Regions from separate parts of the Bradyrhizobium sp. GW821-FHT13H05 genome, predicted to be linked through region 2. Evidence: riboswitches for the same ligand, from Rfam matches in the RefSeq annotation. Region 2 holds a riboswitch; the other holds the start of a gene.
What was found. A riboswitch is a leader RNA that binds a small molecule or an ion and turns the genes downstream of it on or off. The one in region 2 is predicted to bind glycine.

Region 1 (3,407 bases), 170 kb from region 2:
CTCTCCCAGCAGCACGCCGGTGTCGCCGACCTGGCCGCCGGATTCGGCGTAGAACGGCGTCTGGTTCAGCACGATCGCCCCTAGCTCGCCGGCCTTGAGGCTGGTGGCTTCCTTGCCGTCCTTCACCAGCGCGGTCACCACGCCTTCGGCGCTCTCGGTCTCGTAGCCCAGGAATTCGGTCGCCCCGAGCTTCTCGCGCAGCGGGAACCAGATCGCCTCGGAGGCGGCCTCGCCAGACCCCTTCCAGGACTCGCGCGCCTTGGCCTTCTGTCGCTCCATCGCGTCGGTAAACGAGGCCTGGTCAACGCCGATGCCGCGCGACTTCAGCGCGTCCTGCGTCAGGTCGAGCGGGAAGCCATAGGTGTCGTACAGCGTGAAGGCGACGTCGCCGTCGAACATGTCGCCCTTCTTCAAGGACGCGCTCTTCTCGTCGAGGATGGCCAGGCCGCGCACCAGCGTCTTGCGGAAGCGGGTTTCTTCCAGCCGCAGCGTCTCCTCGATCAGATTCTCCGCGCGCATCAGGTCGGGATAGGCCTGGCCCATCTCACGGACCAGCGCCCAGACCAGGCGATGCATCAGCGGCTCTTTCGCACCGAGCAGCTGCGCATGGCGCATCGCGCGGCGCATGATCCGGCGCAGCACATAGCCGCGGCCCTCGTTCGAGGGCAGCACACCGTCGGCGACCAGGAAGGCGGAGGAACGTAAGTGGTCGGCGATGACGCGGAACGAGGCCACCGTCTGCTCGTTCGGCCCGCTGCCGAGCGCCGACGACGTCGCGTCGATCAGATGACGGAACAGATCGGTCTCGAACACGCTGTCGACGCCCTGCATGATGCAGGCCATGCGCTCCAGGCCCATGCCGGTGTCGATCGAGGGACGCGGCAGATCCACGCGCTCCTCCTTCGTCACCTGCTCGTATTGCATGAACACGAGATTCCAGAATTCGAGGAAGCGGTCGCCATCCTCCTCCGGCGAGCCCGGCGGGCCACCCCAGATATGGTCGCCGCGATCGATGAAAATCTCCGAGCACGGGCCGCACGGGCCGGTGTCGCCCATCGCCCAGAAATTATCGGAGGTCGGAATGCGGATGATGCGGTCGTCGGAGAAGCCGGCGATCTTCTTCCACAGAGAGGCCGCCTCGTCGTCGGTGTGGTAGACGGTGACGAGCAGCTTGTCCTTCTTGAGCCCGAAATCCCGGGTGATCAGCGTCCAGGCCAGCTCGATCGCGCGCTCCTTGAAATAGTCGCCGAACGAGAAGTTGCCGAGCATCTCGAAGAAGGTGAGATGGCGCGCGGTGTAGCCGACGTTGTCGAGGTCGTTGTGCTTGCCGCCGGCGCGCACGCATTTCTGCGACGTGGTGGCGCGCTGATAGGGCCGCTTCTCGACGCCGGTGAAGACGTTCTTGAACTGCACCATGCCGGCATTGGTGAACATCAACGTCGGATCGTTGCGCGGCACCAATGGCGAGGACGACACGATCTCGTGGCCGTTCTCGGCAAAGAAGTTCAGAAAGGTCGACCTGATCTCGTTGACGCCGCTCATGTTCATCCAATCGGGTGTGCCAGAGCATGATCCGGAAAAGTGTGAAGCGGTTTTCCGGAAAGATCATGCTCAAACAAAGAGCTAAAGCGCGATGACTCTCATCGCGCTTTAGGACCCGCTTTACTGCCATCCAAACCGGTGATTTGGGCTGATATCTGCGGGCCAAAGCGCTTTTAGACAAGGCCAGCTTCGCTGTCCAGAAACTGTGCAACGTGATCAGTGGGTTGCCGTATCAGCGCAATCCCGTTGAAAGGCGCTCGCGCCGCGTTGACAGGCTTGGCCGGCCTGTGGTCTGTACCCATCTGTATCGTACGGCCACGTCGGGAGAGACCGGCATTGGTGCCGGCGCCGAAGGAGCAACCGCCCCGGAAACTCTCAGGCAAAAGGACCGCGTGGCTTTGACGACATCTGGAAAGAGGCGCCGGCGGGCTTAGGTCCGGACTGCGTCCGCCGACGGGATAATACTCTCAGGCACAGCGACAGATGGGGCTTCGACTGGTTGCTTCCGGGGAATCGTCCCCGGGGAACCGCCGAGGGCCCCGTAATGCCAGTGCGCGACGACCAAGATTCCCTGAAAAAAACGCCCCTTCACGGGTTTCACGTCTCCCTCGGCGGCAAGATGGTGCCGTTCGCGGGCTATGACATGCCCGTGCAGTACCCCGCAGGCGTGCTGAAGGAACACCTTCATACCCGCTCCTCCGCCGGCCTGTTCGACGTCTCCCATATGGGCCAGATCGCGCTCAGGCCGAAGTCGGGCAAGGTCGAGGACGCCGCCCGCGCGCTCGAGCGGCTGGTGCCGCAGGACATCGTCGCGATTGCACCGGGCCGGCAGCGCTACGCCCAGTTCACCAATGAAGATGGCGGAATTCTCGACGATCTCATGGTGGCCAACTTCGGCGATCACCTGTTCCTGGTCGTCAACGCCGCCTGCAAGGCAGAAGACGAGGCGCATCTGCGCGCGAATCTCTCCGGCGACTGCATCATCGAGCAGCTTGCCGACCGCGCGCTGATCGCATTGCAGGGCCCGAAGGCGGAATCGGCGCTGGCGAAATTATGTGCAGAGGTATCAGCCATGAAGTTCATGGACGCCGGCCCGCACAAAGTTGCCGGTCTCGCCTGTTTCGTCTCGCGCTCCGGCTACACCGGCGAAGACGGTTTTGAGATTTCGGTGCCCGCCGCCGACGCCGAGCGCCTCGCCAGGACGCTGCTGGACAATCCCGACGTGATGCCGATCGGCCTTGGTGCTCGCGACAGCCTGCGGCTGGAAGCCGGGCTCTGCCTTTACGGCCACGACATCGACACCGAGACCACGCCGGTCGAGGCCGCGCTGGAATGGTCGGTGCAGAAGAGCCGCCGCAGCGGCGGCGCCCGCGCCGGCGGTTTCCCCGGCGCCGAAAAGATCCTCGCTCATTTCGATCACGGCGCGTCCCGACGCCGCGTCGGCCTGCTCGCCCAGGGCCGCGCGCCGGTGCGCGAGGGCGCGCTGCTGTTTGCGGACGCGAGCGCGGGCGAGCCGATCGGAAAGGTCACGTCGGGCGGTTTTGGCCCGAGCCTGAATGCACCGGTTGCGATGGGCTATGTGCCCACCGCAGCGAGCGCGCTCGGCACACAAATCTTCGCCGAGGTGCGCGGGCAACGCCTGCCGCTCACCGTCGCCGCCATGCCCTTCGTGAAGAACACCTACAAACGCTGAGGACAAGACAATGACCACGACGCTGTACACCTCCGACCATGAATGGCTCGCCATCGACGGCGATGTCGCCACCGTCGGGATCACCGACTATGCGCAGTCCCAGCTCGGCGACGTCGTGTTCGTCGAGCTGCCCAAGGTCGGCCGCGCGCTGAAGAAGGCGGAAGCCGCAGCC
Region 2 (3,407 bases):
CCATCGAGAAGCTGAGATGGCGGCGCGAGGGCAACAAGTGCTACGGCCCCGGCATCTACGATATGAAGGGCGGCAACTATCTCTCGCTGGAAGCGATCCGGCAGCTGGCGCGCGCCTCGTTCATCACGCCGCTGCCGATCACCGTGCTGTTCACACCGGACGAGGAAGTCGGCACTCCCTCGACGCGCGACATCATCGAGGCGGAAGCCGCCCGCAACAAATATGTGCTGGTGCCGGAGCCCGGCCGCGCCGACAACGGTGTCACCACGGGACGTTACGCCATCGCGCGTTTCAATCTCGAAGCGACGGGACGCCCGAGCCATGCCGGTGCGACGCTGTCGGCGGGACGCTCGGCGATCCGCGAGATGGCGCGGCAAATTCTCGCGATCGACGCGATGACCACGGAGGATTGCACCTTCTCGGTCGGCGTCGTGCACGGCGGCCAATGGGTCAATTGCGTTGCCACCACCGCGACAGGCGAAGCGCTCTCCATGGCCAAGCGTCAGGCCGATCTCGACCGCGGCGTCGAAAGAATGCTGGCACTGTCAGGCACGGCCAATGACGTCACCTTCAAGGTCACGCGCGGGGTGACGCGTCCGGTGTGGGAGCCGGATGCCGGCACGATGGCGCTCTATGAAAAAGCGCGCGGCATCGCCGAACAGCTTGGCGCGAAGCTGCCGCACGCGAGCTCCGGCGGCGGCTCCGACGGCAACTTTACGGGCGCGATGGGCATCCCGACGCTCGATGGCCTCGGCGTGCGCGGCGGCAATGGCCATACGCTCGAGGAGTTCATCGAGGTGGATAGCCTGGTCGAGCGCGGCCGGCTGATGGCGGGATTGCTGGCGACACTGACGTAACGGCGCAGCCGTCATTCCGGGATGGTCCGAAGGACCAGACCTGGAATCTCGAGATTCCGGGTTCGATGCTTCGCATCGCCCCCGGAATGACGAACGCTGCACTGCACAATGCGTTGGCAGTCACGGGCGAAATTTAGCCTTGTCTAAAAATGAGGCGTATCGTACTGCTCGCCCGTCCACGCGACGATGCGGGAGAGATCGCAACGAAGGTTTTCAGCTTTTGTTGCGGCGCCGACGGAGCAACCGCCCCGGAAACTCTCAGGCAAAAGGACTGTATCGTCAGGACGATCTGGAGAGAGACGGCACGGCTTGAACGTCGTGACGTCCACCGAAGGGGATAGTCCGTTGCAAGGTCCGCAACGGATCAAGCTCTCAGGTAACCGTGACAGATGGGGCGCCGCTAACGGCCTTGTGGCCGGCGGTTAGCCGACTCTAACTCACGGGAGCCCCGAACCTGCCATGACTCATATCGCCATCATCGGCGCCGGTATCACCGGCGTGACGACAGCCTATGCCCTGCTCGAACGCGGTTACACGGTGACGGTGCTCGACAAGCACCGCTACGCCGCGATGGAGACCTCGTTCGCCAATGGCGGACAGCTCTCCGCCAGCAATGCCGAAGTGTGGAACAGCACTGCCACGATCCTGAAAGGGCTGCGCTGGATGTTCCGGCGCGACGCGCCGCTGCTGATGAACCCGCGGCCGAACTGGCACAAATATTCGTGGATGAGCGAGTTCGTCGCCAATATCGGCAACTACCGCGCCAACACGGTTCAGACCACGCGGCTCGCAATCGAAGCCCGCAAATATCTGTTCGAGATCGCGGCGCGCGAAGGCATCGAGTTCGATCTCGAACGCCGCGGCATTCTCCACATCTATCACGACAAGAAGGGCTTTGAATCCGGCCTGAGCGTCAATGCGCTGTTGCAGGAAGGCGGCCTCGATCGCCGCCCGGTGACATCGGAGGAAATCCGCACCATCGAGCCGACGCTGCGCAAGGACTACTATGGCGGCTTCTACACGCCGTCGGATGCGACCGGCGATATCCACAAATTCACCCGCGGGCTCGCCGAGGCCTGCAAGCGTCGCGGCGCGACCTTCATTCACGAGGCCAACATCGACTCGATCGCGCGCGCCGGCACAGGCTTCGTCGTCGCCTGGGACGATCTCTCCGCAAGCGACGCGGTCGCCTCCGCACGCGGCACGCTGAAGGTGGACGGCGTCGTGGTCTGCGCCGGTGTGGCGAGCCGCCACTTCGCGGCCCTGCTCGACGAGCGCGTCAACGTCTATCCCGTCAAGGGCTATTCGATCACCGTGCAGCTCGACACGGCAGCGAGCCGCGACGCAACGCCGACCGTGAGCCTGCTCGACGAAGCCGCCAAGATCGTCACCAGCAGGCTCGGCGCAGATCGTTTTCGTGTTGCCGGCACCGCCGAGTTCAACGACTTCAACCGCGACATCCGTGCCGACCGCGTGCAGCCGCTGGTCGATTGGGTGCGCAGCAACTTCCCCGCTGTCGAAACCTCGCGCGTCATCCCATGGGCCGGACTGCGGCCGATGATGCCGAACATGATGCCGGTGGTGCGCGCAGGCCGGATGCCCGGCGTATTCTTCAACACCGGCCACGGTCATCTCGGTTGGACCCTGTCGGCGGCCACAGCGCAGATGATCGCCGGGACCATCGACGGCTGGCGCGGCCTCAACGCGCCGCCCGCCGTGCCCTCACATCAGGTTGAACTTGCGGTTGAGCGCGAGCTACGCCGTGCATCTTGAGTGGTCGCAAACCGATGCGGGGCGGCCCCTTGTGACCGCCCTGCCCTTGGCACACAATTTGCCCCGAAAGGTCGGCATATCCGGCCGGCTTTCCCAGCCCGAATGACAGGCGCGCATGATAGACACGAACGAATCCACGGGCGCCTTGGCGCCCCGCAAGTTCCGCAGCCGGAGATAGGTGCATGCTAGGTTATCTCATTCGCCGCGTTCTGGCCGCGGTACCCGTGATGGGCGTCGTCGCGCTGTTCGTGTTCCTGCTGCTGCGGCTGACGCCGGGCGATCCCGCCGCGATCCTCGCCGGCGACAACGCAACGCCTGAGCGGCTCGAGCGCATCCGCGACTCGCTCGGCCTCAACGAGCCCCTGATCGTGCAGTTCATCACCTGGGTGAACAAGCTCTTGCACGGCGACCTCGGGACGTCGCTGATCTCCAACCTGCCGGTCATCAAGATGATCAGCCAGCGCGTCGAGCCGTCGATCTCGATTGCGCTCTCGACCATCATCCTCGCCGTCATCGTCGCCGTGCCCTTGGGGGTCATCGCGGCGTGGAAGCACGGCACCTGGATCGATCGTTTCGTGATGGGTCTCTCGGTGCTCGGCTTCTCGGTGCCGGTGTTCGTGGTCGGCTATGTCCTGATCGAGGTGTTCGCCATCGACCTGCGCTGGGTGCCGGTGCAGGGCTTCCGCAGCATCTCCACCGGTTTCGGCCCGTTCTTCGAGCGCATCGTCCTGCCGACCTGTGCGCTGTCCTTCATCTACATCGCGCTGATCGCGCGCA

Region 1: it holds a riboswitch for glycine, as region 2 does, so the genes downstream of both, gcvT (glycine cleavage system aminomethyltransferase GcvT) here and AC1RR3_RS11960 (D-amino acid dehydrogenase) in region 2, are expected to answer to the same signal.

What each region holds. Positions count from the first base shown of each region.
Region 1 is NZ_JBXAPO010000003.1:468,905-472,311, reverse strand. It holds gene alaS (alanine--tRNA ligase) at 1-1,542, opposite strand, end outside; glycine riboswitch at 1,854-1,942, shown strand; gene gcvT (glycine cleavage system aminomethyltransferase GcvT) at 2,087-3,235, shown strand; gene gcvH (glycine cleavage system protein GcvH) at 3,246-3,407, shown strand, end outside.
Region 2 is NZ_JBXAPO010000003.1:642,390-645,796, reverse strand. It holds gene AC1RR3_RS11965 (M20/M25/M40 family metallo-hydrolase) at 1-857, shown strand, start outside; glycine riboswitch at 1,037-1,141, shown strand; glycine riboswitch at 1,145-1,248, shown strand; gene AC1RR3_RS11960 (D-amino acid dehydrogenase) at 1,317-2,630, shown strand; gene AC1RR3_RS11955 (ABC transporter permease) at 2,813-3,407, shown strand, end outside.